2 regions of the Streptomyces sp. NPDC096012 genome follow, and region 2 is predicted to be linked to the other one. Evidence: riboswitches for the same ligand, from Rfam matches in the RefSeq annotation. Region 2 holds a riboswitch; the other holds the start of a gene.
The links. A riboswitch is a leader RNA that binds a small molecule or an ion and turns the genes downstream of it on or off. The one in region 2 is predicted to bind thiamine pyrophosphate.
Positions count from the first base shown of each region.

Region 1: another riboswitch for thiamine pyrophosphate. It lies ahead of thiO (glycine oxidase ThiO); the one in region 2 lies ahead of ABVB68_RS31510 (purine-cytosine permease family protein).

Region 1 covers NZ_JBEOTD010000008.1:6,248-21,918, forward strand. The annotation lists gene ABVB68_RS10780 (6-phosphofructokinase) at 1-393, shown strand, start outside; gene ABVB68_RS10785 (anthranilate synthase family protein) at 447-2,309, opposite strand; gene ABVB68_RS10790 (trp operon leader peptide) at 2,410-2,466, opposite strand; gene ABVB68_RS10795 (class II 3-deoxy-7-phosphoheptulonate synthase) at 2,573-3,925, shown strand; gene ABVB68_RS10800 ((2Fe-2S)-binding protein) at 4,055-4,279, shown strand; gene bfr (bacterioferritin) at 4,331-4,816, opposite strand; gene ABVB68_RS10810 (sulfite oxidase-like oxidoreductase) at 4,991-5,623, shown strand; gene ABVB68_RS10815 (deoxyribonuclease IV) at 5,737-6,612, opposite strand; gene pknB (Stk1 family PASTA domain-containing Ser/Thr kinase) at 7,020-8,945, opposite strand; gene ABVB68_RS10825 (thiazole synthase) at 9,045-9,839, opposite strand; gene thiS (sulfur carrier protein ThiS) at 9,843-10,055, opposite strand; gene thiO (glycine oxidase ThiO) at 10,052-11,212, opposite strand; TPP riboswitch at 11,210-11,321, opposite strand; gene ABVB68_RS10840 (avidin-fold protein) at 11,374-11,724, shown strand; gene ABVB68_RS10845 (NAD(P)/FAD-dependent oxidoreductase) at 11,757-13,004, shown strand; gene ABVB68_RS10850 (Rv2175c family DNA-binding protein) at 13,480-13,845, shown strand; gene thiE (thiamine phosphate synthase) at 13,926-14,576, shown strand; gene metF (methylenetetrahydrofolate reductase [NAD(P)H]) at 14,746-15,669, shown strand.
Region 2 covers NZ_JBEOTD010000045.1:30,382-46,052, reverse strand. The annotation lists gene ABVB68_RS31525 (ankyrin repeat domain-containing protein) at 1-837, opposite strand, end outside; partial or broken gene ABVB68_RS37060 (IS701 family transposase) at 1,183-1,450, shown strand; gene ABVB68_RS31520 (CDP-diacylglycerol diphosphatase) at 1,582-2,502, opposite strand; gene ABVB68_RS31515 (winged helix-turn-helix transcriptional regulator) at 2,865-3,332, shown strand; TPP riboswitch at 3,456-3,550, shown strand; gene ABVB68_RS31510 (purine-cytosine permease family protein) at 3,540-4,940, shown strand; gene ABVB68_RS31505 (response regulator) at 5,528-6,193, shown strand; gene ABVB68_RS31500 (sensor histidine kinase) at 6,190-7,311, shown strand; gene ABVB68_RS31495 (SpoIIE family protein phosphatase) at 7,435-9,852, shown strand; gene ABVB68_RS31490 (hypothetical protein) at 9,963-10,538, opposite strand; gene ABVB68_RS31485 (hypothetical protein) at 10,708-10,965, opposite strand; gene ABVB68_RS31480 (DUF6400 family protein) at 10,952-11,209, opposite strand; gene ABVB68_RS31475 (hypothetical protein) at 11,419-11,625, shown strand; gene ABVB68_RS31470 (DUF1330 domain-containing protein) at 11,795-12,142, shown strand; gene ABVB68_RS31465 (SDR family NAD(P)-dependent oxidoreductase) at 12,424-13,218, opposite strand; gene ABVB68_RS31460 (LacI family DNA-binding transcriptional regulator) at 13,482-14,522, opposite strand; gene ABVB68_RS31455 (glycoside hydrolase family 3 C-terminal domain-containing protein) at 14,586-15,671, opposite strand, start outside.

The DNA of each region.
Region 1 (15,671 bases), on a different contig from region 2:
TCGTACGCCCCGATCGTCGTCATCGCCGAGGGCGCCATGCCGAAGGACGGCGAGGTGGTCCTGAAGGACGAGTCGCTGGACTCCTTCGGGCACGTGCGCCTCTCCGGGGTCGGCGAGTGGCTGGCCAAGGAGATCGAGCGGCGCACCGGCAAGGAGGCCCGCACCACGGTCCTCGGGCACATCCAGCGCGGCGGCACCCCCAGCGCCTTCGACCGCTGGCTCGCCACCCGCTTCGGACTGCACGCCATCGACTGCGTGCGCGACGGCGACTTCGGCAAGATGGTCGCCCTGCGCGGCACCGACATCGTGCGCGTGCCGATCGCCGAGGCCACGGCCAGGCTGAAGACCGTGGACCCGAAGCTGTACGAGGAGGTGGGGGTGTTCTTCGGCTGACGACCCGGCCGCGCCGTGGCGGGGCCCGGGACCGCGGTACCCGGGCCCGTCCCTCACCCGCGTGTGCTCGCCGCGCGCAGCCCGCCGATCAGCTCGCGCACGATCGCCGCGCCGTCCAGGGTCAGCACGGACTCCGGGTGGAACTGCACCCCGGCGAACCCGGGCCCCCGCAGGGCGTGCACCTCGCCGTTGCCCGCCCGGCTCACCTCGATCCCGTGCGCCGCCAGCTCCCGGGCCGCCCCGTCGTCGCAGCGAGCCGTGAAGCTGTTGTAGAAACCGACCGTCTCCGGCCGCCCGAACAGGTCGATCCGCGTCTGCGCCCCCTGGTACGGCACCTGCTTGCGCACCAGGTCGAGGCCCAGCTCCGCCGCGATCAGCTCGTGGCCGAGGCACACCCCGAGCACGCCGAAGCGGTGCTCGCGGATCAGCGTGGCCGCCAAGGCGCGCAGGAACCGCATCTTCGGGTCGGCGGGATCGCGGGGATCTCCGGGACCCGGTCCGAGCACGACCGGCCCCTCGTGCGCGAGCGCGGCCTCACGCAGCCCCGGCTCGTCGTACCGCCGGACGGTCACCTCCTGACCGCCCGAGCGCAGCACGTGCGCCAGCATCGCCGTGAAGGTGTCCTCTCCGTCCACGACCAGGGCATGGCCGGTCAGCTCCCGTGCCTGCTCCTGCATCCGCAGCCAGAACGGCGCCAGCGCCGAGCGGCGCCCGTCCAGCGCGGCCCGGACCCGGGGATCGTCGGCCAGCCGGGGCCGGTCCCGCTCCGTGGCCGGCCGGGACGGCCGCACCCCGAGGGCGGACAGCACCCCCGCCGCCTTCGCGTGCGTCTCCGCGACCTCGCCCGCCGGGTCCGAGCCGCGCACGAGCGTCGCGCCGACCGGGACGCGCAGCCGGCCGTCCGCGTCGATGTCCGCGGTGCGGATCAGGATGGGCGAGTCCAGTGTCTGGGCGCCCCCGGAGTCCCGCCCGAGCAGCGCCAGCGCCCCCGCGTAGTAGCCCCGGCCGCCGACTTCACGGCGCTCGATCACCCGGCACGCGTTCTGCACCGGCGATCCGGTGACGGTCGCCGCGAACATGGTCTCCCGCAGCACCTCCCGCGCGTCCAGGGAGGACTTCCCGCGCAGCTCGTACTCGGTGTGCGCGAGGTGGGCCATCTCCTTCAGCCGCGGGCCGACGACCACTCCGCCCCGGTCGCCGACGGTGCACATCATCTTCAGTTCCTCGTCGACGACCATGGACAGCTCCTCGATCTCCTTGCCGTCGGCGAGGAAGTCCAGCAGCCGCTCCGGTGTCGGCCCCTCGGCGGGATAGCGGTAGGTCCCGCTGATCGGGTTCATCACGACGGTCCCGCCGGACATCCGCACATGCACCTCGGGACTGGCACCGACCAGCGTCCGCTCCCCGGTGTGCACCACGAACGTCCAGTACGCGCCGCGTTCGCCGGTCAGCAGCCGCCGGAACAGGGCCAGCGCGTCGGCGCGGCCGAACCCGGGGATCTCGCCCTCGTACGTCCGCCGGATCACGAAGTTCGCGCCCTCGCCCCGGCCGATCTCCTCCGCCAGCACCCGCCCGACGATCTCGCCGTACTCCTCGTCCCCGACGTCGAAGCCGCCGCCCTCGACCCGCACGTCGTGCGCCGGGAGCCCGGTCAGCGCCTCGGCGAGCGGGATCTCGTACGACTCCTCGGGGGTGAGGGCCAGCAGCGGGGTGCCGTCGTCGCGGACGTCGAAACCGCGCTCGCGGATCTGCCGGAACGGGATCAGCGCCAGCCCCTCGTCGGGCAGGTCGGCGAGCCGGTCGTGGGTGGTCACCGGGCCGATCAGCACCTCCACAAGCTGCTCGGCGCGGCCGGGGGTGCGGCGGCGCAGCAGGGCGAAGGGGCGGGGGTCGGACAGCAGGTGCAGAAGGTTCACGGGTCGGGCTCCTACTCGATCGTGTGAAGGAGAGGAACGACCCGGAGAACGCCGAAGGCCGCCCCTCGGGCGGCCTTCGCGAAGTCTGGTGTACGCGCGATCAGCGGGCCGCCGGGAGAGCGGTCCACCACCAGTTCTGGATCGAAAGCGCGAACATGCGAAAGACCCTACCTCACCCGCGGGCCGTCCACGGGGCGACCACCCCGTCTCATCCTTCGAGCCGGAAGAAAGAACATCCGACACGACCACGTAAGGTTTGGGAGGTGACCGTGAACGCTAAGACCAGCACGAGTGCTGGCAACACCTGGCGAGACCTGCCCGCGGCGCAGCAGCCCGAGTACCCCGACACCGAGGCTCTGCGCGCAGTGATCGCGGACCTCGAGTCGTATCCGCCGCTCGTCTTCGCGGGCGAGTGCGACCAGCTGCGCGCCCGGATGGCGGCCGTCGCCAAGGGAGAGGCGTTCCTCCTCCAGGGGGGCGACTGCGCCGAGGCCTTCGACGCGGTGTCCGCCGACCACATCCGCAACAAGCTCAAGACGCTCCTGCAGATGGGCGCCGTCCTGACCTACGCGGCCTCCGTGCCCGTGGTGAAGGTGGGCCGGATCGCGGGGCAGTACTCCAAGCCGCGCTCCAAGCCGACCGAGACCCGCGACGGCGTGACCCTGCCGACGTACCGGGGCGACTCCGTCAACGGCTTCGACTTCACCGAGACCAGCCGCGTCCCGGACCCCGAGCGGCTGAAGCGCATGTACCACGCCTCGGCGTCCACGCTGAACCTGGTGCGCGCCTTCACCACCGGCGGCTACGCCGACCTGCGCCAGGTGCACGCCTGGAACCAGGACTTCGTGCGGACCTCGCCGTCGGGCCAGCGCTACGAGCAGCTGGCGCGCGAGATCGACAACGCGCTGAACTTCATGCGGGCCTGCGGCACCGACCCGGAGGAGTTCAAGACCGTCGAGTTCTTCGCCTCGCACGAGGCGCTGCTGCTGGACTACGAGTCCGCCCTGACCCGGGTGGACTCCCGCACCGGCAAGCTGTACGACGTCTCCGGGCACATGGTGTGGATCGGTGAGCGCACCCGGCAGCTGGACGGCGCGCACATCGAGTTCGCCTCGAGGATCCGCAACCCGATCGGCATCAAGCTCGGCCCGAGCACCACGGCCGAGGAGGCGCTGCAGTACATCGACCGCCTCGACCCCGACCGGGAGCCGGGCCGGCTGACCTTCATCGTCCGCATGGGCGCCGGCAAGATCCGCGACAAGCTCCCCGAGCTGGTGGAGAAGGTCTCGGCCTCCGACGCGACGGTCGCCTGGGTGACCGACCCGATGCACGGCAACACCTTCGAGGCGGCCTCCGGGCACAAGACCCGCCGCTTCGACGACGTGCTCGACGAGGTCAAGGGCTTCTTCGAGGTCCACAAGGCGCTCGGCACCCACCCGGGCGGCATCCACGTGGAGCTGACCGGCGACGACGTCACCGAGTGCGTGGGCGGCGGCGACGAGATCTTCGTCGACGACCTGCACCAGCGTTACGAGACGGCCTGCGACCCGCGGCTGAACCGCAGCCAGTCGCTGGACCTGGCGTTCCTCGTGGCGGAGATGTACCGGGACCAGTGAGCCCGGGTGGGGCGCGGATCACAGACGATCCGCGCCCTTTCTCTTTTGCGCCCGGCGCGGGATGGGTAAGGTTAGGTTTGCCTCACCGAATAGGGGATGGCATCACGACCCGTCGGGAGGTGGATCCGCGTGTACGTCTGCAGCTGCTTCGGGGTGACCGAGGCGCAGGTCAAGCAACACGCGGAGGACGGCGCCTGCACGCCCCGGCAGATCGCCTCGGCCTGCAAGGCAGGCACCGACTGCGGCGGCTGTGTACGGCGGATCCAGGCGCTGCTGGGCCGGGGAGCCTGTCCGCGCCGTGAGCTGATCGAGCAGCACGCCCCGGCGCTCGCGCGGCTGGACGACGCCGCCTAGCGTCCCCGTCCGCGGCCGCCCGGTGCACGGCGAGGCCGCCGTGCCGGGATCTCAGGCGTCGGGCTGGCTCTGCTCGATGACGGTCGCCAGATAGAGCGCCTCGCCGAGCTTGTCCACCAGTTCCAGCTGGGTGTCCAGATAGTCGATGTGGTGCTCCTCGTCGGCCAGGATCGCCTCGAAGACGTTCGCCGACGTGATGTCGTTCTTCTCGCGCATCACCTGGACCCCCCGGCGCAGCCGGTCGATGGCCTCGACCTCGACCTGCCGGTCGGCCCGGAACATCTCGGTGACCGTCTGGCCCACCTGGACGTGGAAGAGCCGCTGGTAGTTCGGCAGGCCGTCGAGCAGCAGGATGCGGTCGGTGAGGATCTCCGCGTGCCGCATCTCGTCGAACGACTCGGCCCGGGTGTACTTCGCGAGCTTCGTCCATCCCTTGTGGTCCTGCAGTTTGGCGTGCAGGAAGTACTGGTTGATCGCGGTCAGCTCGGCGGTCAGCTGCTCGTTGAGCAGTTCGATGACCTCGGGGTCGCCTTGCATTGCGATGAACTCCTTCGCGTAGTCGGACCAGGCCGATAGCGCCGCATGATTGCACCGGCGAAGAAGATCTTCCAGTAAGTGGGTACTTAGTGGGTAAGTTCTGTCTTGCTGATATCTGTCCGTTCCTGTGGGGGGTGGTCAAGGGCATCGCCCGAGGTCTGTCAGGATGGATACATGGGTCATCCGGTGGAGCGAGAGTCTGGAGCAGCGGCAGGGACCGAACTTCCCCCGGGTCAGCGGCTCCAGCGCGGCTGGCCGGTCACGCACTACGGACCCGTCCCGAAGTTCCGGCCCGAGCGCTGGGAGTTCCGGGTCTTCGGCGCCACCGCCGACGGCGACAAGCACACCTGGGACCACGAGGAGCTCACGGCCCTGCCCTACACCACCGTGGTGGCCGATCTGCACTGCGTGACCAAGTTCAGCATGATCGGAGCGGAGTGGGGCGGCGTCCCGGCCCGCACGATCCTGGACCTGGCCCCGCCGGCGCCGGACGTCACCCATGTGATGGTCTGGGCCGAGTACGGCTTCAGCTCCAACCTGCGCCTGGCGGACTTCGCCTCCGACCGCACGATCTTCGCCACCCACAAGGACGGCGAGCTCCTCACCGCCGAGCACGGCTTCCCGCTCCGCCTGATCGTGCCCCACCTGTACGCCTGGAAGGGCCCGAAGTGGGTCCGTGGCGTGGAGTACATGACCGCCGACCGCCGCGGCTTCTGGGAGGAGCGCGGCTACCACAACCTGGGCGACCCCTGGAAGGAACAGCGCTACTCCTACCAGGAGGAGCCCGGGGACGGCCCCGAGCTGTGACCTCGGGTCCGCTCGGGGCGGTACCGGTGCACCATCACGGCCCCCTGCCCCGCCCGGTCGTCCACTCGCCGGCCGCGGGCCGTGCCGTCGGCCGGGCGCTCACCCCGGTCGACTCAGGAGTCCCGGAGTTTCTTCAGCCGCTCCACGTCCGCGGCGTGCCCCTGGCTGCCGCCGGGCGTCTCGATGACCAGCGGGACGCCCGCCGTCGCCGGATGCGTCATCAGGGCGCGGAACGGGTCCTCGCCGATGTGGCCGGCACCGATGTTCTCGTGCCGGTCCTTGTGCGCCCCGACGACGTCCTTGGAGTCGTTGGCGTGGATCAGCTTCAGCCGGCCCTCGCCGACCGTGTCCACCAGCAGGTCGAGGGTCTGGTGCATACCGCTCGGACCGGTCAGATCGTGCCCCGCGGCGAAGATGTGGCAGGTGTCCAGGCACACGCCCAGCTTCGGGTGCGCGTCCAGCGCCTCGAAGTACGGCCCGAAGTCCCAGGTGCGTGAGCACAGCGAGGCGCCCTGCCCGGCGGTCGACTCCAGCAGCAGGAACGGGTCGTCGTCGGTCAGTTCCTCCAGCAGCGGCAGCAGGCGCTCGCGCACCTGCCGCAGCGCGACCTCCCGCGGCCGCCCGCCGGTCGCACTGCCGGTGTGCACGACCACGCCCAGCGCACCGATCTCCCGCCCGCGCCGCAGCGAGTGCCGCAGGGAGGCCACGGACCGCTCGACGGTCGCCTCGGTGTGCGAGCCGAAGTTGATCAGGTAGGGGGCGTGCACGTACGCCGGGATCGACTCCTCGGCGCACGCCGCCCGGAACGCCTCGTCCTGCCGTGGGTTCCCGGCGGGCGTCGCCCAGCCGCGCGGGTTGGCGACGAAGACCTGCACGGTCTCCGCCCGCAGCTCACGGGCGTACGACAGCCCGACGGAGTGCAGGCCGCCGGCCACCGGGACATGGCCGCCGACGGGGTTGCGGGGCGGCGGGGACTGATCAGGACTCACCCGTTCAGGGTGTCATGCCCACCCCGACCCTCGGACCACGGTCCCCGGTGACCCCCGTCACCGGATCCGCCGGACGCTCCGGGTCTCCGGACGCACCGGATCCGCCGGACGCACCGGTTCCCCGGGCCCGCCGGGTTTCCGGGCCCACCGGGTCCCCGGGCCCATCGGATTTCCGGGCCCGCCGGGTCTCCGGGCCCGCCGGGTCTCCGGGCCCACCGGTTCCCGGGACCAGCGGACCCACTGGATCCCCGGACCCACGGGGCGTACCTACCGGGAGAGCCAGATGATCACGGTGTCCCGTCACCGGACGGGGACGACGACCTCGTCACCGGACGGCGACGGTGCCTCCCGTCACCGGACGGGGAGGGCGCTTCAGGTCACCGGACGGGGCACGGTGCCCCCGGCACCTACCGGATGGTGATCGTGATCGACGACCCCTTGGGCGCCGTCTCGCCGCCCTTCACCGACTGCTTCTTCACGGTGTCGCCGAACAGCCCGAGCAGCCCGCGGTCCTCGTCCACCTGGAAGCCGGCGCCCTCGAGGGCCCGGTGGGCGTCGTCCACGCTGTCGCCGACCACGTCCGGCACCTCGACCATCTCCGGGCCCTTGGACAGCGTCAGCGTCACCGTGTCGCCCTCCGCCGCCTCGTCACCGTCCCGCGGGCTCTGCGCCGCGACCGCGTCCTTGTCGTACTCGGAGTTGATCCGCTCCGGGGCGATCCGCACCTTCAGCCCGGCGTCCGCCAGCTCCTGCTTCGCGCTGTCCAGGTCGTCGCCGGTGACGTCCGGTACGTCGATCGGGCTGCCCTTGCTGACGGTCAGCGCGATCGCCGAACCGGCGTGCCGCTCGGTGCCCGCACGCGGGGCCGTCGCGATCACGGACCCCTTGTCCACGTCGTCGCTGAACTCCCGGGTGACCATCCCCGGCTCCAGCCCCGCCGACTTCAGCCGCGCCCGCGCCCCGGCGAGCGACTGCCCCTGCACATCGGGCACCTTCACCGTCTCCGGGCCCAGCGAGACGGTCAGCGCGACCGAGTCGTGGTCCCGGATACGGGCGCCGGGCGCCGGGTCGCTGCTGATGACGGTGCCGCGGTCGACGGTGTCGTTGTACGACCGCTTGATCTTCCCCACGTCGAGCCCGGCCGACTTCAGCCGCTCCCGCGCCTGCGCCTCCGTCTTCGTCAGCAGCGGCGGCACCTTCGTGAACTGCCCGGAGTTGATGTACCAGACCCCGGCGCCCACGCCGAGCACCAGCAGCACGGCCGCGAGCACGGCCAGCACCGTCCGCCGGGGCCGCGCCGGGCGCCGCCGGTCGGGGACGGGCGGGGACTGCAGCCGGGTGGTGCGGTGGACGCCGTCCGCCGCGGCGTCCTCGTCGACGGGAAGCGGCCGGGGTACCGTCAGTGCGCGCGGGATCACGCTCGTGCGGTCCTCGGCGTTGTCGTGCTCCGCGGTCAGCGCCTGCGGCGGCAGTGCGTCCAGCTGCTCCTCGGTCAGCGCCCGGCGCGCCTCGCGCACCTGGCCCAGCAGCACCACGGCGTCCTGCGGGCGGATCCCGGGTTGGCGCGCGGTGGCCGACGCGACCAGCTCGTCCAGCTCGAACGGCAGCCCCGGCACGAGCGCCGAGGGCGGCGGCACGTCCTCGTGTATGTGCCGGTAGAGCACCTGGGCGGGGGAGTCCCCCGAGTGCGGCTTCCCGCCCGTCAGCATCTCGAAGAGGACGACACCGCACGCGTACACGTCGACGCGTGGATCGGTGGTCCCCCGTTCTATCTGCTCGGGCGCGAGGTACGACACCGTCCCGAGCACCGAATCCGTCGTGCTGGTCACCGTGTCCACCGAGCGCACCAGCCCGAAGTCGGCCACCTTGACCCGGCCGTCGTCCCCTATCAGGACGTTCTCCGGCTTCATGTCCCGGTGCACGAACCCGGCCCGGTGCGCGGCGCCGAGCGCGGCGAGCACCGGCTCCAGGATGTCCAGCGCGGCCCGCGGCTGCAGGGCACCCCGCTCGCGCAGCACGTCGCGCAGGGTGCACCCGGCGACGTACTCCATCGCCAGATACACGTACGACCCGTCGGTGCCCTGGTCGAAGACCTGCACCACGTTGGGGTGGTCGAGCCGGGCGACGGACTTCGCCTCCCGGATGAACCGGTCGACGAAGGCCCCGTCCACCGCGAGCGCCGGGTGCATCACCTTCAGCGCGAGGACGCGGTCCAGACGGGTGTCCAGGGCCCGGTAGACCGTGGCCATCCCGCCGGCCGCGACCCGCGCGTCGATGCGGTATCGGCCGTCGAGCACCTGCCCGACGAGAGGGTCCTGAAGGGTCGTATCCACGCAGGCGAGTCTACGAGGGACGACCGGCACTCCCGTCCCCCCGTGCTTTCGCGGGGGACGGAATGCAGCAGAGCTGTGACCGTCGCGCGACCGGCTCGGCTAGAAGGCGGGGCGCTCGGGGTCCAGGTGCGCGCGCCCCTCGGTGGGGGAGGACGCCTCGGCGAAATGGCGGCGCGGGATGCGCCCCGCCAGCCGGGCCAGCCGGCCCGCCTCCACGGCGTGCTTCATGGCCGCGGCCATCGTCTCCGGCTCCTGCGCCCGGGTGACGGCCGAGGCCAGCATCACACCGGCGCAGCCCAGCTCCATCGCCAGCGCCACGTCGGACGCCGTACCGGCGCCCGCGTCCAGGATCACCGGCACGCGCGCGTGCTCGACGATCAGCTGGAAGTTGTGCGGATTGCGGATGCCGAGCCCGGACCCGATCGGGGAACCGAGCGGCATCACCGCCGCACAGCCCACGTCCTCCAGCCTGCGCGCGAGGACGGGGTCGTCGTTCGTGTAGGGCAGCACCGTGAACCCGTCGTCGACCAGCGTCTCCGCCGCCTCCAGCGTCTCCACCGGATCCGGCAGCAGGGTCCGCTCGTCGGCGATGACCTCCAGCTTGACCAGGTCCGTGCCCAGCGCCTCCCGGGCCAGCCGGGCGGTGAGCACGGCCTCCCCGGCGGTGAAACAGCCCGCGGTGTTCGGCAGCGCCCGGATGCCGAGCCGCTCCAGCACCGAGAGCACCGAGCCGTGCACGGAGGGGTCCACCCGCCGCATCGCGACCGTCGTCAGTTCCGTACCGGAGGCAACCAGCGCCCGCTCCAGCACGTCCAGGCTGGGCGCACCGCCCGTGCCCATGATCAGACGGGAGCCGAAGGGCACTCCGCCGAGAACGAAGGGATCGTCGGCCATGGGTCAGCCTCCTTGGACGGCGGTGAGGACTTCGACGCGGTCGCCCTCGGCGAGCGCGGTGTCCGCCCACCGGGCGCGCGGGACGACGGTCTCGTTGACGGCGGCCGCCACCCCGGAGGGCGCCGGGGTGAGGGCCCTGACGAGGGAGTCGAGAGCGGTGCCGGGGGCGATGTCCCGGCGCTCCCCGTTGACGGAGATGGTGACGGAGAGGGTCATGCGGGCTGCTCCGTGAGGACGGTGCCGAATCGCGTCGGCGTGAACGGGCGGGCTTCTTCGGGAAGGTCGCCGGTGACCAGCGCGTGCGCCAGGACGTCCCCCGTCACGGGCGTGAGCAGCACCCCGTTGCGGTAGTGCCCGGTGGCCAGCAGCAGGCCGTCGAGGCCGGACGGGCCGAGCAGCGGCGCGTTGTCCGGGGAGCCGGGCCGCAGCCCGGCGCGGGTCTCGGTCAGCGGCAGCTCGGTGATGCCCGGCACCAGTTCGTGGGCGTCGCGCAGCAGCTCGTACACGCCGCCGGCCGTGACCGTCGTGTCCCAGCCCAGCTCCTCGCTGGTGGCGCCGACGACCAGCTCGCCGTTCTCGCGGGGCACCAGGTAGACGTGGCTGCCGCGGACCACGGCCCGCACGGTACGGCTCAGGAACGGCGCGAACCGGCCCGGCACGGTCAGCCGCAGCACCTGCCCCTTCACCGGCCGCACCGGCGGCAGCAGCGCCTCCGGCACACCCGCGAGGCGTCCGCTCATGCTCCCCGCGGCGAGCACGACCCGGTCCGCGCGCAGCCCGGTGCCGTCCGCCGTGGTGACACCGGCGGCCCGCTCCCGGACCACGTCGAGCCGCTCGGCCCAGGCCCGGTGGAAGACCACTCCGGCCCGCTCGCAGGCGCTCACCAGGGCCGCCGCCAGCCGCCGCGGATCGATCTGGTGGTCACCGTCGACCCGCAGGCCGCCCCGCACCCCGGACGCCAGCATCGGCTCCAGCCGCCGGCACTCCCGCCCCGACAGCCACTCCGCCTCCAGGCCCGAGCGCTGCTGCAGCGCGTGCAGTTCCCGCAGGTGGGCGCGGTCGTCGGCGTCCAGCGCGACGGCGAGGGTGCCGCAGCGGCGGTAGCCGAGGTCGAGGCCGGTCAGGTCGGTGAGCTCGGCCGCGAAGTCCGGATAGCGGCGCGCCGACTCCAGGTTCAGGGCGAGCAGCCGCTCCTCGCCGTAGTGCAGCTCGGTGACCGCGGCCAGCATCCCGGCCGCCACCTGGGCCGCGCCGCCGCCGGGCTCGGGGTCGACCACGGCCGTGGCGAGCCCGCGCTGCGCGGCGCGCCACGCCGTGACCAGACCGATGATTCCGCCCCCGATGACGAGGACGTCGGACGTACGTGAGGACATGGGCGTCCAGCCCCTCCCTTCGCCGGCATGACCCGGATCAGGTTCGTACGGTCGGAGGCCGCCAGCCTCCCTCTCAGCCCGGTGCGCCCGGGCTCCCGCGAGTGCTTGTACGGTGGCCAGCCTAGCCCGCAGCACTCGTCACCCGTAAGGGAGCCCCTGTCATGGCCCGCTCGCTCGACGGACTGGTCCTCGCCCCGGTGGCGGACCAGTCCCCAGGTCAGGTGGGTACGCGTACCCGGTTCACGTACCACGAGGAGGACGGGGCGGTCTGGGCCGAGTACGCGGGCGGCGACGTCGTGCGCGGCCGTCTGATCGGCACCCGCGAGGGCGACCGGCTGGACTTCCGCTACGTGCAGCTCAAGACGGACGGGACGACGTCCTCGGGGCACTGCGTGTCGCAGGTGACCGAGCTGCCCGACGGCCGCGTGCGACTGGCGGAGACCTGGGAGTGGGAGTCGCAGCCCGGGGCCGGTACGAGTGTTGTGGAGCAGGTCACCGAGCACGCCCCCTGACTGACGCACCGTCACGTGTCTAAGGTGATCGGGTGAGCGAGCAGACAGCGCAAGAGACCCCGGCGGCACAGCGGCGCGTGGTCGTCGTGGGCGCGGGCATGGCCGGCGTGCAGACCGCGGCCGCCCTGCGGGACCAGGGCTTCCGGGGCCCCGTGACCGTCATCGGCGCCGAGCCGCACCAGCCCTACGACCGGCCGCCGCTGTCCAAGGCCGTCCTGCTCGGCAAGGCCGAGGGCTCCGCCTTCGACGTGGACTTCGAGGCGCTCGGCGTCGAGCTGCGGCTCGGCTGCGAGGCGCTGGGCGTGCGCCCCGCCGAGCGCGAGCTGGACACCGAGGCGGGCCCGGTGCCCTACGACGTCCTGGTCCTCGCCACCGGCGCCGAGCCGATCACCCTGCCCGGCACCGAGGGCGTCCCCGGCGTGCACCTGCTGCGCACCCTGGACGACGCCGAGCGGCTGCGGCCCGTGCTGGAGCGGCAGCACGACATCGTGGTCGTCGGCGCCGGCTGGATCGGCGCCGAGTTCGCCACCGCGGCCCGGCTGGCGGGCTGCGCCGTGACCGTCGTGGAGGCCGCCGACCGGCCGCTCGCCGGCGCGCTGCCCGCCGAGGTGGCCGCGCCGATGGCCGCCTGGTACGCCGACAGCGGCACCGAACTGCGCACCCACGCGCGCGTGCAGCGCGTCGAGCCCGGCGCCGTGGTGCTCGCCGACGGCACGCGGCTGCCCGCGGGCGCCGTGGTCGTCGGGATCGGCGCCCGCCCCGCCACCGGCTGGCTGGCCGGCTCCGGCGTCGAGCTGGGCGCGCACGGCGAGGTGCTCGCCGACGCCCGCCTGCGCACCGGCGTCGCGGACGTGTACGCCGTCGGCGACTGCGCCTCCTTCCCCTCGGCGCGCTACGGCGAACGGCTGCTCATCCACCACTGGGACAACGCCCTGCAGGGCCCGCGCACGGTCGCCGCCAACATCCTCGGCGAGACCGACGCCGTCTACGACCCGGTGCCGTACTTCTGGTCCGAGCAGTTCGGGCGCTTCGTCCAGTACGCAGGCCACCACGCGGCGGCCGACCGCCTGGTGTGGCGCGGTGATCCGACGGGGCCGGCCTGGACGGTGTGCTGGCTGCGCGGGGAGCGGCTGGTGGCCCTGCTGGCGGTGGGCCGGCCGCGCGATCTGGCCCAGGGCCGGCGGCTGATCGAGGCGGGCCGCCACCTGGACCCGGAAGCCCTGGCGGACCCGGCCCGGCCCCTGAAGGACGCCACCGCCGACCGGCCGGCGACGCCGTGACGAGAAGCGCCGCGTGACCGGGTGCGACGCCGAGCCCGGAGCGACGCTTGGCCGGGTGTGACGCCCGTGACCGGCTGCGACGCCCCTGACCGGGAGCGGCGGCGTGATCGGGTTCGGGGATCGTGACCGGGAGCGACGGCGTGCCGCGGAACGCGCGGCCGGACTCGACCGGGAGCGACGGCGTGACCGGGTTCGGGGATCGTGACCGGGAGCCACGGCGTCCCGCGGAACGCGCGGCCGGACGCTGCCGCCCGTGACCGGGTGCGACGCCCCTGACCGGGAGCGACGGCGTGACCGGGTTCGGGGATCGTGACCGGGAGCCACGGCGTCCCGCGGAACGCGCGGCCGGACGCTGCCGCGGCGCGCGGGGCAGCCCGTGGCGACGTCCGTCGCGACCCCGGGCGGCGTCCCGCGGAGCGCTCGCGTGGACCTGCCTGACTTCCGACTGTCGGTGGGGGATGGCAGGCTAGATTCCGTGACCGAGATTGACACGAAGATCGATGCTCTCGTCCCCGCCTGGCTCACCGTCCCCGACATCGCCGAACAGCTCGGCGTCGAGGTGACGCGTGTGCGGCAGCTGGTCAAGGAGGGCCAGCTCATCGCCGTACGCCGAGGTGAGAACAAGGCACTGCACATCCCCGCCGCCTTCATCGACGGGGACAAGGTCGTCAAGGGCCTGTCCGGGACCCTGACGCTCCTGAGGGACGACGGCTTCACGGACGAAGAGATGCTGGAGTGGCTCTTCACCCCCGACCCGACCCTGCCCGGCACCCCCGCGCAGGCCCTGAGCGAGAATCGCGGCACGGAGGTGAAGCGCCGCGCCCAGGCGCTCGCCGTCTGAGCCGACCGCGCCAGGAGGTGGCGTGCGGCTCCCAGCCCGCACGCCACCGGCCACCACTCCGACCATGGGGGGACCCGCACATGTCCGACACCGCCCGCGCCGCGCTCGCCGACGCCCGCCTGTACCTGTGCACGGACGCCCGTGCGCGCCAGGGCGACCTCGCCGAGTTCCTCGACGCGGTCCTGGCCGGTGGTGTCGACATCGTCCAACTGCGCGACAAGGGCATGGAGGCCGCCGAGGAGCTGGAGCACCTCCGGGTCTTCTCCGAGGCCTGCGCCCGCCACGGCAAGCTCCTCGCGGTCAACGACCGGGCGGACGTCGCCCACGCCGCCGGTGCCGACGTGCTGCACCTCGGTCAGGGCGACCTGCCCGTCCCGGCGGCCCGCGCGCTCCTCGGCGACGGCGTCCTGATCGGCCGCTCCACGCACGCCGAGGAGGAGGCCGCCGCGGCCGCCGTCCAGGAGGGCGTGGACTACTTCTGCACCGGCCCGTGCTGGCCGACCCCCACCAAGCCCGGCCGGCCGGCACCCGGCCTCGACCTGGTCCGCAGCACGGCCGCGCTGGGCACCGACCGCCCCTGGTTCGCCATCGGCGGCATCGACCTGGGCAACCTGGACCAGGTGCTGGACGCCGGCGCCCGCCGGGTGGTCGTGGTCCGCGCGATCACCGAGGCGGACGACCCCGGCGCCGCGGCGGCGGAGTTCGCCAAGCGGCTGCGGGAGACCCGGTAGCGGTTCCGGGGACGCGCCGTCCGCTCCGGGGACGCGTCGTCCGCCGTCGACGTTCGCCAGTGACCCCGGGATGAGGCCTCCCGTCCACCTGATGGACAAGAAAACGACAAATCGGCCAAATTTCCGGTGTGCGGTTGGGGGACCGCCCACCCGTGGCTAACCTGCGGGTATGGCCCTAGGAACCGCATCCACCAGGACCGATCGCGCACGCACCGTGCGTGACATCCTGGCCACCGGCAAGACGACGTACTCGTTCGAGTTCTCGGCGCCGAAGACCCCCAAGGGTGAGCGGAACCTGTGGAGCGCCCTCCGGCGGGTCGAGGCGGTCGCCCCCGACTTCGTCTCCGTGACCTACGGCGCCGGCGGCTCGACCCGCGCGGGCACCGTCAGGGAGACCCAGCAGATCGTCGCCGACACCACGCTCACCCCGGTCGCCCACCTCACCGCGGTCGACCACTCCATCGCCGAACTGCGCAACATCATCGGCCAGTACGCGGACGCCGGCATCCGCAACATGCTCGCGGTGCGCGGCGATCCGCCCGGCGACCCGATGGGCGAGTGGATCGCACACCCCCGGGGACTGACGTACGCGGCCGAACTCGTCCGGCTCATCAAGGAGTCGGGCGACTTCTGCGTGGGCGTGGCCGCGTTCCCGGAGATGCACCCGCGCTCCACGGACTGGGACACCGACGTGACCCGCTTCGTGGACAAGTGCCGCGCGGGCGCGGACTACGCCATCACACAGATGTTCTTCCGGCCGGAGTCGTACCTGCGGCTGCGCGACCGCGTGACCGCCGCCGGCTGCGACACCCCGGTCATCCCGGAGATCCTGCCGGTCACCAGCGTGAGAATGCTGGAACGGCTGCCGAAGCTCAGCAACGCGATCTTCCCGGATGCCCTGAAAGAGCGGATCCTCACAGCCAAGGACGATCCGGCGGCGGTACGCTCCATCGGTATCGAGTTCGCCACCGAGTTCTGCGCGCGGCTGCTGTCCGAAGGAGTGCCCGGACTGCACTTCATCACGCTCAACAACTCCACGGCGACCCTGGAAATCTACGAGAACCTGGGCCTGCACCACCCCCCGCGGGCCTAGAC
Region 2 (15,671 bases):
CTCATGGTGGCTCAGGCCGGCCAGGATCTCGGCCAGGACGTCCGAGTGTTGCTCCTGCTTCGCCCAGTCGAGGAAGAGCTCGAGCATGCGCTGCTCGAACGGGCTCGGGACGTTCGTCAGGTCAGCCTCGATGTGGAGGCAGACCAGGACCTCCACGCCGAAGCGGCGGTGCAGGGGATCGGGATGGCCCCGCAGTGCCGCCGCAGCCTCCCAGGTCTCGTCGTCCTGTCTCCGGGCAACGGTGTGGACGATCTCCGACCAGACGGCGTGTTCACGGTCCGGGTACTCGAGTGCGCACGCGCGGGCCGCCAATTCGTCAAAGCCCACGTGCAGTCCGAAGTGCTTCTCGAGGACGGTGAGAATCCCTGTGTGGCCGTCGCGGACGGTCATTCCGCCGAGCCGGAGCACGTGGTAATCGGTGGACCACTCCTTGTCCCGGATGCGAACCCGCTCGACCGCATCCGAGGTACCGGTCAGCTCCCGGAGCATGGTGACCGGGCCTGTCTCGTGCCACTGCCGGGCGCGTGCCAGCAGTTCCGCGCGGGTGGCCTCGCCGATGAGGGCCGATCCACCGAGCATGCCGAAGACGAGGCCGATGGAACCGCTGTCGACGGCCCGCAATCGTGGGGTGCTCCCGTCGGGCAGCCGACGGTCAGGATCCGCGCCGCCTTCCACCAGATAGCCGGCGATCGTCGAGTTGAACGCTGAGATGGCCAGGCAGAGTGCGGGGGTGCCCTGCTCGTCGACGGCGTCGGGATCCGTCCCGTCCTCGAGCAGTATTCTGACCGCGTTCTCGTCCCCGTTCCGCACCGCCGTGACGAGTGGATCCTCGCCCATCCCCAACCCCCTGTTGCACTCGATCTGTTGCACTCGATCGCCACGCAGCCGCAGGCCGGGAGAGACATCGTCGGCCGAGTCCGTGACACCGTCCCTGTGCCGGAACCACGGGCTGAATATCCGGGCGTCGGGCCGCTGACGCATGTCGCGATCGGCGGTCGATCCCGTGCCTCGTCCGGCGCGGATCCCACTGACTGAACCAGCAGGTCACACCCGATGGATCTGGAGCGGCCACCGCGTGATCACCAGGGGTTGTGTGGACTCCTGAAGATCAGGCTGCGGCCGCGGACCACAGCATAGATGCCGCCCGTTGGCGTGCCCTGTTCGACCTGGCCATGTCCCGGATTGCGGGCCGGTTCAAGCGGGTTCCTGGCCGTCGCCTGCGGCACACGGGTGCTGATCAATCAGGGGCGGACCACCGCCCGCGCGGATGCCGTGGCCGACCGCCTGCCCGCCTCGACCTGGCACCGGCAGAGCGCCGGAGCCGGAGCGAAGAGGCCGCGCTACTACGACTGGGCCTGGATCGAGATCGGGGCCGACTGCCCCCCGGCATCTGCTGATCCGCCGCACCCAGAGCAGCGGCGAAATCGCCTTCTACCTGTGCTGGGCCCCCAGGACACCGACTCCGACTCTGCCGCCCACGAACCGGCTTCGTTCATCCCCACCACGACCAGCACGACGAAGCCGACCAGCTCAGGCAACGATTTCTGACTGGAGTACTAGTGGTCGCCCGGCACAGGTGCGTCAGCTGTACACGAGGAGGTAGTCGCATGTGCTCGTGCCGTCGTGGATCGACGTGTCGCTGTTGAGGACGTAGAAGGCACCCGCGAACCCGGCGGCGGTCATCTTCGGGACCACGATGATCGTCTGGTCGGCCATGTTCAGCGAGTTGGGGCGGACGACGTTCGTGTAGAGCAGGCCGAAGAGGTTGTCCTGGAGGTTGGGGAGCCGGAGGATGCGGTACACGCGGTCGCCCGCCGAGCCCGTGACGGCGGCCTGGTTGGCCGGGTTCGCCCACTGGGAGGGGGACGTGGCCATGCGGCCCTGCGACTCGAGTTCCTGGAGGCGCCGCTGCGTGCTCGCCCGGACGCCGGCCATGTGGATGTGGAGCTGGTTGAAGCGGCGGGCGGTCTGTGAGTTGATGCCCAGGCCGATGTTCGGGTACTGCACGGGGACGTCTCCGCCGCTGCGCGCGTTCTGCCACGCCTCGTTCCAGTAGTTGGGCGGCCCGCTGGTCACGAGGAACGGGCACTCGATGCCCGTGACCCGGCACGTCGGCGACAGGAGATAGTTGTGCGTCGTCTCCGGCTTTCCGTGCAGCACGACGTAATTCGAGGTCACCTTCAGGCAGTCCGGCTTGGGCTGCGGCGGCGGGGGGACGATTCCGCTGGTGCAGTACTGGACGTCGTGCCACAGCGGGTCGTTGTCCGTGGGCCGGCCGCAGATGCCCTGGAGGCTAGTGGGCGGGCACGGGCTGGTGCCGCCCGGGGGAAGCGTGGTGGGGCACGAGTCGGGGGTCGGACCAGCGTCGAGACCGCTCGCCGCCGCAGCGGAACCGCCGACCGTCGCGGCCGCGCCCGTCAGGACCGTCGCGGCACCGAGGGCACCGGACAGCGCGACGAATTGACGCCGGGGGACTTCCTTCGCCTGCTGCTGGTCATGCATTTCTGATCTCCGATGGAGTGGGCACCGACGGGGTTTTTCGCAGAATATGTGCCGGAAATCGATTTGCGGTGACTCCACCCGTCGGCTGAATGAGTGAGCGTGCGGAACGTCCACCGGGCGCGGCACCCGGGTCGCCCCGGCTGACCGCGTGACCTGGACGCCGGCCCGGTCTCGGCCACTCCCCCCGCTTCTGTGGCCGCACGGACGTCCATGAGCGGCTGCTCGCCGCGGTCATGGACGACCTGCATCAACTAGCTAGCCGTCGCCGGCCCGGTCAGGCGGCGGGCAGGGGCAGCAGCATGCAGGTGCTCGTGGCGTGCGGGCGGCATTTAATGCTGTGGTCCGCGGCCGCAGCTGACGGCATGAAGTGGCTGGAGATGAGCACCGAGAACTGCACGGTCCAGCGCACCCTCGACCTGGTCGGGGAGAAGTGGACGCTGCTGATCGTGCGTGACGCCTTCAACGGGGTGCGCCGCTTCGACGACTTCCACCGTCATGTGGGGCTGTCGGAGGCGGTGCTCGCCGACCGGCTCCGCAAGCTGCTGTCCGCCGGGATCCTGCGCACGGTGCCGTACCGGGAGGAGGGCAGCCGGACCCGGCGGGAGTACCGCCTCACCCGCAAGGGCCGGGACCTGTGGCCCGTCCTGGTGGCGCTGCGGCAGTGGGGCGAGACGTACGTCGCCGACCCCGAGGGACCGGTCCTGGACATCCTGCACAGCGACTGCGGGGCGCCCGTACGGGTCGTCGTCGAGTGCTCGGGGGACCACGACGTGCTCGATCCGGGCGACGTCAGGGTGCTGCCCGACCCCGGGGCCCGCCCGCTGGCCTGAGACCGCGGCGCGCGGTGCCTCGCCGGTCCCCCGGTGCCGGCGTGCCGCGCCCGCCATCGTCCTCGCCCGGTTCCGGTTCCCCCGGCCCGTGCCGCCGGCCGGGCCGGGCTATCCTTGCCGCCGTACCTGGACACGGGGTGCCCCACGCGGGGGCTGAGATCACACCCGTCGAACCTGAACCAGTTAGGACTGGCGGAGGGATGTCACATGTCATTGCCGCATGCCCATGACGAGGCGGCGGTCGACGAACCGCAGCGTGTCTTCGACGGGCGGATGCCGGCGGCTCCCGGTGATCTGCGGGTGGAGGCGCGAGGCATCGCGCCGGTGCCGGAGGACGCCCGGTACGGCGGCCCCGGGCGGCTGTTCACCGTCTGGTTCGCCCCCAACCTGACCATGACGGGCGTGTTCACCGGCACCGTCGGCGCCGCCCTCGGGCTGGACTTCGCCACCGCGCTCGTCGCCGTGGTGCTCGGCACCGTGCTGGGCGCGATACCCACCGCCTACCTGGGCACCTGGGGAAGTCAGACCGGTGCGGGACAGCTGCCGCTGGCCCGGCTGGCCTTCGGCCGGGGCGTCACCCTGCCCGGCGCCCTGCAATGGCTGTCGTCCATCGCCTGGGACGCGCTGATCGGCCTGTTCGGCGGGGATGCGCTGGCCCAACTGTGCGGTCTGCCCTTCTGGATGGGCGTCCTGGTGATGATGGCGGCACAGGGCGTGCTGGGGGTGCTCGGATACGAGGCGATCCACCGGCTGCAGACGGTGATGACCTTCGCGCTCGCGGCGTCGTTCGCGTGCCTGGCGGTGAAGCTCCTGAACGGCGCCGAGCCCGCGACGGCCACGACGGTGCACGGCGCGGACCGGGCGGGCGCGTTCGTCCTCACCTGTACCGTCGCGCTCAGCCTGGCCCTGTCCTGGGCCCCGTACGCCAGCGACTTCAGCCGTTATCTGCCCCGGTCCGCGTCCCGCCCGCGCATGTTCTGGTGCACCCTGCTCGGCGTCGCCGTGTCCTTCGTCGCGGTGCAGGCGCTGGGCCTGTGGGGAGCCGCGCAGTTCACCGACCAGACCGCCCGTGGCGTCGACGACCTGCTCGGCGGCGGCGCGCTCGGCGCGTTCGGGCTGCTCGCGGTCGCCCTCGCGGCGCTGTGCAGCAACGCCATGAACGACTACAGCGGCTCGCTGGCGCTGCAGACCATGGGCGTGCGGCTGCCGAGGCCGGTGGCCGCGGCCCTCGCCGCGGTGCTCGGTTTCCCGCTGGTGCTGTGGATGCACGCGGCCGACACGACCGCCCGCTTCCAGAACGTGCTGCTGTTCGTCGGGTACTGGATCCCCGCGTTCGTCGCGATCGTGATCGTCGACTGGGTGGTGCGCGCGCGGGCCCGCGGTGGCCGTCCGGTCGACCTGGCGGCGGAGGCCTCCCGGCCACAGCCGTGGTGGCCGGCCCTGACCGCGTTCGTCGTCGCCTTCGCCGTGGCGGTGCCGTTCATGAGCACCAGCCTGTACGTGGGTCCGGTCGCCCGGGCCCTGCACGGCGCCGACCTCGCCTACCCCGTGGCGTTCGCCGCGGCTCTGGCCGTGTACGCGCCGTTGCGCGCCCGGCGCCGCACCTGATCGCGTTCCCTCCGTCTCCCCCGCAGTCGGTCCCCGGCGCAGGTCCCCGCCGTCCGTCCCGGGGGCGCCGCCGGGCGGGGCGCCGCCGGGACGGAGGATGTGCCGGGCGTCGGGGACGGCATCCGCCCGCTTACCGGCCCCGGCGGACTGCCGTATCGTGAAAAGTGCCTGCGGAAGGATCAGCGCTCCGACCGCGGCGAGGACGGCCCGCGTTCCGGCCCGCAGCCGGTGCAGAGGCCATGAGCAGGAACAACGGGCCGCAGAAGCTCAGGATCGCCTCGATGTCGGTGTCCACGCCGGTCACGGCGCGGCCGGGCGTCACCAGGACGAACGGTGCGCCGCGGCCACGGGCGGCGCCTCGTCCGGCGGAGCCGCCGACAGATTCCCCGTCGTGCCACCGATGCCGGCCGGGCACCCGGCGCGGCTCACCGGTCCGTCTCCGGAGGCGCCCCGGAAACCGGCCGGACCCCCGTCGGCCGACGGGCCGGGACCGTACGGCCGATCGGCGGAAACGCCCCGGGCATGTTCGCGGACGGCTCCCGGGGTGGTACGCATCGAACCGCGGACGTGCGAGGAGCGGAGCGCAGGTGATCCGGGTACTGGTGGTCGACGACGAGGCCCTGATCCGGGGCGGCTTCACCCACATCCTCAGCTCGGCGGACGACATCGAGGTCGTGGCGGCGGTGCCGGGCGGTCAGGCCGTCCAGGCGGTCGGCGAAGCGCACCCGGACGTCGTCCTGCTGGACATCCGGATGCCGGACGTGGACGGGCTCACCGTCCTCGCCGAGATCCGGCGCATGACGGACCCCCCGGTGGTGGCCATGCTCACGACGTTCGACGCCGACGAGTACGTGGCGGCCGCACTGCGCTCGGGTGCCGCCGGGTTCCTGCTCAAGGACACCGATCCCGAGCAACTCCAGCACCTGGTGCGGGCCCTCGCCGACGGCGGGACCGTGCTGTCGTCGAAGGTCACCCGCACGGTGGTGGACGGCTATCTCGACCAGGGTGCGCGTGAACCGGCCACCCGCCTCACCGCCCGGCTGACCGATCGCGAGCGGACGGTCCTCGTCCTGATGGCATCGGGGCTCGGCAACACGGACATCGGCCGGCGGATGCACCTGAGCACCGGCACCGTCAAGGGCCACGTCAGCGCCGTGCTCAGCAAGCTGGGGGTCGGCAGCCGCGTGCAGGCCGCCCTGATCGCGGAGCGCGCGGGCCTGCTGGGGCCCGCGCACGCCGAGGACACCCGATGACATCCCGCCGACCGCGACCGCCCTCGCTCCTCCTGGACGCCGCCCTCTTCTGCGCGGCGCTGATCGACACCTGGGCCCACGTCGGTCTCCAGGATCCGCCGGTGGCCCCGGCCTGCGCGCTGCTGGCGGTGTCCGCCCTCTTCCTGCGCCACCGTCTGCCGATCCTGACCTTCCTGCTCACGCTCCCGGCCGCCATGGTCTCGGACGCGGTCGTCGCCCCCGTGGCAGCGCTCTACACGCTTTCCTCCCTCAGCCGCAATCGCATCCTGCTGGGCGCCTGCGCCCTGATCTACGCGGTCAGCGACTTCCTGCCCTGGCCCTGGACGCGTCTGCGCGCGGACGACCTGGCCGACACCCGCGCGGTCGTCCACTTCGGCTACAGCCTGGCGACGGCGGCCGCCCCCGTCTTCCTCGGCCAGCTCGTCCAGGCCCGGCGCGAGCTGTCGCTGCGGCTCGCCGAGATCACCGCGGCCCGTGAGTCCGAACGGCTGCTGACCGCGCAGAGCGTCCTGGCGAAGGAACGCGCGCAGCTCGCCCGGGAGATGCACGACGTGGTGTCCCACCAGGTCAGCCTCATCGCCGTACAGGCCGGCGCGCTCCAGGTCGGCAGCCGGGACGAGGACACCAAGCAGGCCGCGGCCTCCATCCGGCGGCTCAGCGTGCAGACCCTTGACGAGTTGCGGCACATGGTCAGCGTGCTGCGCGCCTCCGGGAGCCGTCCCACGGAGCTCACCCCGCAGCCGTCCCTCGCCGACCTGCAGCGGCTCGTCGGCAGCAGCGGCATCGAGGCGGAACTGAAGACGGACCTGCCGGAGGACCTTCCCCCCACCGTGCAGCGCGCCGTCTACCGCACCGTCCAGGAGGCCCTGACCAACGTCCGCAAACACGCCCCGGGCGCGACCGCCACCGTCCGCCTCGTGGGCAGGAACGGTGCCGTGCACGCCACGGTCACCAACACCGCCGCCACCCGCCCCGCACTGCCCCTGCCCAGCGCCCACCACGGCCTCGCGGGTCTGGGCCAGCGCGCCGAACTCCTCGGCGGCACCGTCAGCGCGGGCCCCACGGCCGACGGCGGCTGGGAACTCCGCCTGGAGATGCCCGTGGAGCGCAACCGCTGACGGCATGCGCGGAGGGGACCGGCGGGACTTCGCGCGCGGAGACACACGAGGGGCCATGTGAGACCGTTGTGCAAGGAAAACCCGCCCGCGGATGGGGCCGACAGCATGGGTCTCAGGGATACGGTGAACGATCGGCGAGGCGATCCGTTCGACATCACGTCGGCCGCGGTCGCCCTGGTGGACGCGCACGGCACGATCCGGTTCTGGAGCGCGCAGGCGGAGGCCCTGCTCGGTCATCCGGCGGCCGAGGTGCTGGGGCGACCCGTGACGTCCGTCCTGGCGACCCGGGAGTCTCCGGCGTCCGCGCTGTCCGGAGCCCACCGGGTCCGGGACGGCTGGGAGGGCCTGGTCACCCTGCGCCACCGGGCCGGCCATGGCGTGCAGCTCGCCGTACGGGCCTGCCCGCTGCACGCCGAGCTGGGCTCCGGCTGGCTCGCCGTGGCCTGTGACGTCACCTCCGCACGCCAGTGGGAGCTGGACCAGGCGGTGGTGCGCGGCCTGCTGGAGGAGTCGCCCATCGGGATCGGCGTCCTCGACACGGAACTGCGTTTCCAGTGGGTGAACCGGGTGCTGGCGACGATGGAGGGCCTGGCGCACCCCAACGGCTCCGGTGCCACGGACGGGCCACCGGAAGCGGGCGAGGTGCCGCCCGCCGTGGACTGGCAGGCACGCCAGGTGCTGATGTGGGGGCGGGTGACTCCGGCCCTGGAACACGTGACGTCGCCGCCCGGCATGTACCGGCGCAAGACGCAGGACCACCTCAGGCTCCGCTCGTCGTTCCCGCTGCGGGACGTCGCGGGCAAGACCCTCGGGGTGTGCCACACCGCCGTCGAGGTCGACGCCCGGGACCGGGCCCGCGAGCGGCTCGCCCTGGTCAACGAGGCGGCGCAGCGCATCGGCACCACCCTGGACCTCGACCGCACCGTGCAGGAACTCGCCGAGGTCCTGGTGCCGCAGCTCGCCGACTTCGTCGCGATCGACCTGTTCCGCGGCGTCCTCGCGGCCAAGGACCTGGCCTGCGGACCGGTCGGCCACGGCACGCTGCAGCGGGCGGCCCACCTGTCGATCCGGGACGATCTGCCGGAGACGGTCGTCCCCATCGGGGAGCCCAGCGGGTATCCGCCCGACTCCCCGCAACGCCGTTGCCTGACCACCGGCCGGCCGATCCGCGATCCGATGCTGGACGCGACCACGTGGTGGCTCGCCGGCGACCCGCAGCGCCGGGCCAAGCTGGGCCGGCTGGGCGTGCACACCCATCTGGTCGTACCGCTGCGTGCGCGGGGCGAGACCATGGGAGTGGTCACGCTGCTGCGCTGGGAGAACCGCGACCCGATCGACGAGGACGACCTGCTGCTCGTCGAGGAGCTGGTGGCGCGCGCGGCGGTGTGCGTGGACAACGCCCGGCGTTTCGTCCGCGAGCACAACGCCGCCCTCGCCCTGCAGACCAGCCTTCTGCCACCCGTCCTGCCCGATCACTGCGCCGTCGACGTCGCCTACCGCTATCTGCCGACCGATGCCGAGGCGGGCGTGGGCGGCGACTGGTTCGACGTCATCCCACTGTCCGGCGCCCGCGTCGCCCTGGTCGTGGGGGACGTCGTCGGCCACGGCATCCACGCCGCGGCCAGCATGGGGCGGCTGCGGGCTGCCGTGCAGACCCTCGCCGACCTCGACCTGCCGCCCGACGAACTGCTCGCACACCTCGACGACCTCGTACTGCGCCAGGCCGACGAGGCGGAAGCGGCCACGGACAACCCGATGGTGATCGGCGCGACCTGCGTCTACGCGGTGTACGACCCGATCTCGCGGAAACTCAACGTGGCCCGCGCCGGGCATCCCACACCCGCCATCGCCCACCTCAGCGAACCGGTCGAACTGCCCGACATCCCCGCCGGCCCCCCACTGGGGCTGGGCGGTCTGCCCTTCGAGTCGGCCGAGATCGAGCTGGAGGAGGGCAGTGTGATCGCGCTCTACACCGACGGCCTGATCGAGGCCTCGGACCGCGACGTCGACGTCGGCTTCGAGCGGCTGTGCTTCGCCCTGGCCCACCCCGACCGGCCGCTGGAGGAGATCTGCGACACGATGGTCCGCATCCTGCTGCCGGAGCACCCGCACGACGACGTCGCCTTCCTGGTCGCCCGCACCCGCGCCCTGACCCCCGACCGCGTGGCCTCGTGGGAGGTGCCCGCCGAGCCCCGGGCGGTGCACGAGGTGCGCGAGCGGACCGCGTGCCAGCTGGCCGATTGGGGGCTGGAGGACGTCGCCTTCACCACCGAGCTGATCGTGAGCGAACTGGTCACGAACGCCATCACGCATGCGTCGGGACCGATCGGGCTCCGCCTGATCCACGAGCGGACCCTCATCTGCGAGGTCTCGGACGCCAGCAACACCTCCCCGCGCCTGCGCCGGGCACGGAGCACGGACGAGGGAGGTCGCGGCCTGTTCCTGGTCGCGCAGGTCGCCCAGCGCTGGGGCACGCGGTACACGGCCACGGGCAAGACCATCTGGGCGGAACAGCAGCTGCCCGGCTGTCCCCCACCGTGAGACTCGTGGGCCCCTCGGCCCCTCGGCCCCTCGGCCCCTCGGCCCCTCGGCTCGTCGGCTCGTCGGCTCGTCGGCTCGTCGGCTCGTCGGCTCGTCGGCTCGTCGGCTCGTCAGGAGTCTTGCGGTGCACTGCCCGCGGCCGGCGGGCGGCGCGCCGATGCCGCCGCCGCTCGGCCGGACCGGGCCAGCAGGCGGTCCCGTCTGCGGGGCCACCACAGCAGGTCGGCCAGGAAGAGCACCACCACCAGCCAGGAGGCGATCATCTCGCCCCTGGTGCCCATGAGGGTGTCGTACACCGCGAGAACGACCGCGAACACGCTGACGAGCACGACGATCCAGCGGCGCGCCAGGTCCTCCTCGGCACCGCGGCGCAGGGCGTCGGCGTACTGGGCGACCGACGGCGCCAGCCGGGGGTCCCCGACCGCCTCGCCCCGGCGGGTGGCCCGTACCACGGCCGCGCGGTCGGCGGAGTTCATGTGCCGGGCCGCGGGCCAGAGCCCGGCCATCCGACGGGCCACCCGGACTCCGTAGAACAGGCCCAGCACCACGAGGACCACGAGCGCGCCGGCCCAGGACCCCGACTCCACCAGCACGAAAGCCCCGAAGAAGACCCCGGCGGCGAGCCCCGCGCCCAGGGCCCGGACCACCGGCCCGCGCGCCCACAGCCACCACGGAACGAGAATCACCCGACCACGGTGACGACGCCGCCGCACGGACGCAACGACCACGTCGGCACGTCGAGCCGAGCACACGCACACGGCGCACCGCCCGGGAACACACACGTACAGCGCGCACCACCCGGGGACACACGTACAGGGCGCGGGGCGCACCGCCCGGAGTGACCGAGGGGTGTGGTCAGTGCCGGAACCGGCCGCTCTTCGTGCGGGTCCACTGGGTGCGCGTGGCACCGAAGCCCGTCTCGTGGTCCCAGATGTGGGTGCACGAGGGGCACTGCAGGTGGAGGAGACTGCCGGTGTTGGCGAGCATGTAGCGCCAGTGGTCCGTGCACCTGCGGCCCTGCTCGCAGGTGGGGCAGCCGCGGTGGTCCTCGCAGTTCGGGCAGGTCACCCAGGCGCGGCGCCCGATGTCCGCCTGCGGGTCAAGCGGAAGCACGGCCGTCTCCGCGTCGTGGGAGGACACCCGCCGAGACGAGGAGGTCGTACACCCGTTGCTGTTCCTCGTCGAGCCCGGAGTACAGGAGGTCGTACGCCGCCTCTTCGCGACGCAGCATCTCGACGGGGTCCCAGCCGGGGCCGAGCGCCTCCATGACGTGGGCCCGCCGGACCATCTCGTGACCGGTGAGGTCGACGGCGAAGTCGACCGGCTCGCTGGGAGGGGTGGGGTCATGGGGGGACATACCACCGAACTTAGGTACGCCTTCACCGTGACGACAAGAGCAGGTGGGGCACATCACAGCAGGTCGGTGGTGCGACGGGGGCCATGTGCGGGGGACGTACGGCACCGGGTCCCGGTCCCTTGCCGCCCCCGCGCCCGGCACGAGGTGATGGCACCCGGTCGGCCTATCGGCGAGCGTTTCCCTTCCGGACACCGGTCGTTAGGCCGCACATGATCAAGAAGCTCGCATGTGTCACCGTCGTGGCCGCCGCTCTCCTGGCCGCCGCGCCCGCCGCCGAGGCCGCCGCCCAGCACCCCGTCCCGTCCTCCGGGGCTCCTGGCGCGTCCCTCCTGAACGGTCTCCTGGGATCGCTGGAGGTGGGCCACCCCGCCACCTCGCTCCAGACGCTCCTGCCCACGGGCCTCGCGGGCAGGTGACGGACGGGAACGACGTCCGGACGCCACCCGGCCACCGCGTGCCGGGAGGGCTTCGCCGGATCCGGGTCGCGCCGTTCCCCCTTACCTGACAGGTCATCGACCCCGGCACCGCCCCGGTGGCAGAGTCATGGACATCGACAGCCAGCCGACCCCGGTCCGGGAGGATGCCATGTCCGCCTACGCGATAGCCCACCTGCGGGAAGCCGCACCGCACGCTGAGATCGCCGAGTACATCACGCGTATCACGGGGACCTTCGAACCGTACGGCGGCCGGTTCCTCGTGCACGCCGGCACGCACGAGGTGAAGGAGGGCAGCTGGCCCGGACACGTCGTCGTGATCGGCTTCCCGTCGATCGAACGCGCCCGGGCCTGGTGGGACTCCGCCGCCTACCAGGAGATCGCCCCACTGCGCTCGCGGCACATCGGGGGCGACATCATCCTCGTGCCCGGGGTGAGCGAGGACTACGACGCGGCCGTGACCGCCAAGGCGATGCTGGACGGCCTGGCGGCCTCCTGAGGCACACCGTGCTCCCCCGCCCGGCCCGGGCGAACCCGTCCCGGCCGGGGTCCACCGGCCGGGGAGGTGCCGGGGTGCGCGCGGTGCCGGGCGAGAGCGACGCCCGCTCCGTCACCTTCAGCAGGCTGTCGGGCGTTCCGGCGCCCGGGTCGCCCGTCTTGCCGGAGGCCGCCGCGCCGGTCAGTGCCGACGCGACCTGGGCGGCTGTGGCGTCCGGGTGTCCGGCCAGGTAGCCGGTGGCCGCGGCCGATCTCATCACCGGCCGTTCCCGCGCGCCACCGTCAGGGCAGGATCGAGTCGACGTATCCGCCGTCGACCCTGAGGGCCCCTCCGGTCGTGGCCGATGCCTGCTCGGAACTGAGGTAGACGATCATGTGGGCGATCTCCTCCGGTTCGATCAGGCGCTGCAACAGGGACTGCGGGCGGTGCTCGCGCATGAACGTGCGCTGCGCCTCGTCCCAGGGCAGTTCGCGGTCGACCAGCTCGTAGACGAAGTCCTCGACGCCGGCGGTGTGCGTGGGCCCCGCGATGACGCAGTTCACCGTGACGCCCGTGCCCGCCGCCTTCTTGGCGAAGCCGCGGCCCACCGCGAGCAGTGCGGTCTTCGACATGCCGTAGTGGATCATCTCCGCCGGGATGACGACGGCGGAATCGCTGGCCACGTACTGCACGCGCCCCCAGCCGCGTTCGGTCATGCCGGGCAGATAGAGCCGGGTCAGCCGTACGGCGGCGAGGACGTTCACCTCGAAATAGCGCCGCCATTCGTCATCGGTGATCTCCAGCGCGTCGACGGCGCCGAAGATACCCAGGTTGTTGACGAGGATGTCCACCTCCGGCAGCAGCTCGGTCACCCGGCGCGCGCCTTCGTCCGTGGACACGTCCGCCGCCACCGGCACCAGGTCGGCGCCGGGTGCCTCGCCGGCGAGCGACTCCACCCGGTCGGCCACCCGCCGTTCGTCGCGGCCGTTGATGCCCACACGGGCTCCCGCCCGGGCGAGGGCGACGGCCGCGGCCGCTCCGATGCCCTGCGTGGAACCGGTGACCAGGGCGGTGCGTCCTGTCAGGTCGATGTGCATGAGCGGACGGGTTCCCTTCGTTCACGACCGAATACCGCAGTCCGCCAAGTGTGGGGGCCCGGCCCGGCGAACAGCGCAAGGGCGCGAGCGCGATCGGCCTTTCGGGGGCCCGACATCATCCCGGGCCCCGCGCCTCACCCCGCGGGGCCCGCGCCTCACGTCTCACACCTGAGGCCCCCGGCCTCACGTACTCCCCGCCACGGTCGTGCCGTCAGGCCGACTCCCACGGCCGGCTCCCCCTCCGCGCGGTGCCACGGTCGCCGTCAGGCCGACTCCCGCACCACGAGCTCGGGGTCGAAGACGATCGACGTCGGTTCGGTGCGCGCGCCGTGGATGTGTTCGTCGAGCAGGCGGGCCATCGCCGCGGCCATGTCCTCCACGGGCTGACGGACGGTGGTCAGCCCGGGCCGGCAGGTGACGGCGACGGTGGAGTCGTCGAAGCCGACGACGGCGACGTCCTCGGGTATCCGCCGGCCGTGTTCCCGCAGCACCTGGCAGGCGCCCTGGGCCATGAGGTCGTTGGCCGCGAACACGCCGTCCAGGTGCGGGTGTGCGGCCAGCAGGTCGGTCATGGCGGCGCCGCCGCTGCCGAGGGTGAAGCCGCCCTCGGCGACGGGGACGTGGGGGTGGCCGTGCCGGGCGAGGGTGTCGCGGAAGCCGGCCAGCCGTTCCTGGCTCGCGGCGACCGCCAACGGGCCGCTGATCGTGGCGAGTCGGCGGCAGCCCCGGGCGAGCAGGTGCTCGGCGGCGAGCCGGCCGCCGTCCCGGTGGGCCAGGTCGACATAACTGAGCGGCACCGGACGCGAGGGGCGGGCGAAGAGCACCGTGGGCAACCGGGCCCCGGCCAGGAGCGCGGGCAGCGGGTCGTCCGCGTGGCTGGAGACCACCAGCGCGCCGTCGGCCCGCCCCTGCCGCAGGTAGGTCAGCACCTCCTGGCGGGACTCGGCCGACTCGGCGAACATCAGGACCGGGTGCACGGAGCGGGGCCGCAGAAAGCCGACGATCCCGGCGACCACCCGGCCGAAGAACGGGTCCGCGAACACCCGGGCGGCGAAGGCGGCCTGGTCCTCCTCGGAGGCGTCACCGGCTCCGGACACCACCAGTGCCACGGTCTCGGCCCGGCGGGTGACCAGCGAGCGGGCGGCCCGGTTGGGTGCGTACCCGGTCCGATCGATGGCCCGCCGGACCAGTTCCTGGATCGCCGGGTCCACGTTGCGTACACCGTTGACGACCCGGGACACGGTGGCCCGGGAGACACCCGCCTCCCGGGCGACGTCCTCCAGGGTCGGGGCCTGTCTGCTCATGCCAGCACCCTAACGGCCCGGCGGTCTACGGGGATAGAGCGCTCTCCGGTGCGGGGGCCGCTCTCAGGTCCGTGCGCGCACCCGTACCTCCAGGGTCAGCGGCAGCTCGCCCGCCGAGCGGCCGTCGAGCACCCGGCAGGGTCCCGGTTCGGTGCGCCAGCCGCCCGCGCGGACGTCCCAGTGGCTCAGGGCGCGGGCCGGGATGCGCACCTGTGCGACGACCGGCTCACCGGGCCGGGCCCACACCGCCGTCCACCCGGCGAGCCACCGCCGCGGGTACTCGACGGTGGTCGTCGCGTGGCGGGAGAGGTAGACCTGCACCACCTCCCGTCCGGCCCGCGGCCCGGTGTTGCGAAGCCGCACGCGTACGGTGACGTCGTCGCCCGCCACCGGCTCCGCCGGCCCCGACAGGTCCTCGTAGGCCCACGTCGTGTAGCCGAGTCCGTGCCCGAACCAGTAGGCCGGGGTGCGCCGGGCGCGCAGCCAGCCGCGGTGGCCGGTGTGCAGGCCCTCCTCGTAAGGGAGGCGGCCGGCGTCGGGTCGAGTGCGGGTGACGGGGGCGTCGGCGAGGCGGGCGGGCCAGGTGGTGGGCAGCCGGCCGCCGGGCTCCGTGCGGCCGAGCAGCACGTCGGCCAGGCCGCCGCCCCCTTCCTGACCGGGGAACCAGGCCAGGAGCAGTGCACCGACCTCGTCCCGCCAGGGCAGTTCCACCGGGCCGCCGCTGTTGACCACGGCCACCGTGCGCGGGTTGGCCCGGGCGACGGCGCGGACCAGGGCGTCCTGGCCCGCGCCGAGCGCGAGGTGCGTCCGGTCGCGTCCCTCGGACTCGTGCTGTTCGCCGGTGCCGACGACCACCACGGCCGCGTCCGCCTCCCGTGCCGCCCGGGCGGCACCCGCCAGGGCCGCCGGGGCGTCGGGTCCGATCGGTGCCGCACTCACGACCGTGGCGCGGCCGGTGCCGGAGGCGAGTTGGCGGCGGGCGACCAGCAGCGGGGCCGTACCGGCGGTCAGCCGGGCGGTGACGGTCCGGGTGGGCGGGCTCACGTGGATCACGGCGGGGTCGTCCGTGGTGGTGGCGAACTCGCCTTGGAGGAGCGGGTGTTCGTCGAGGTGGAGGCTGAGGAGGCCGAATCCCGCGATGCCGATCCG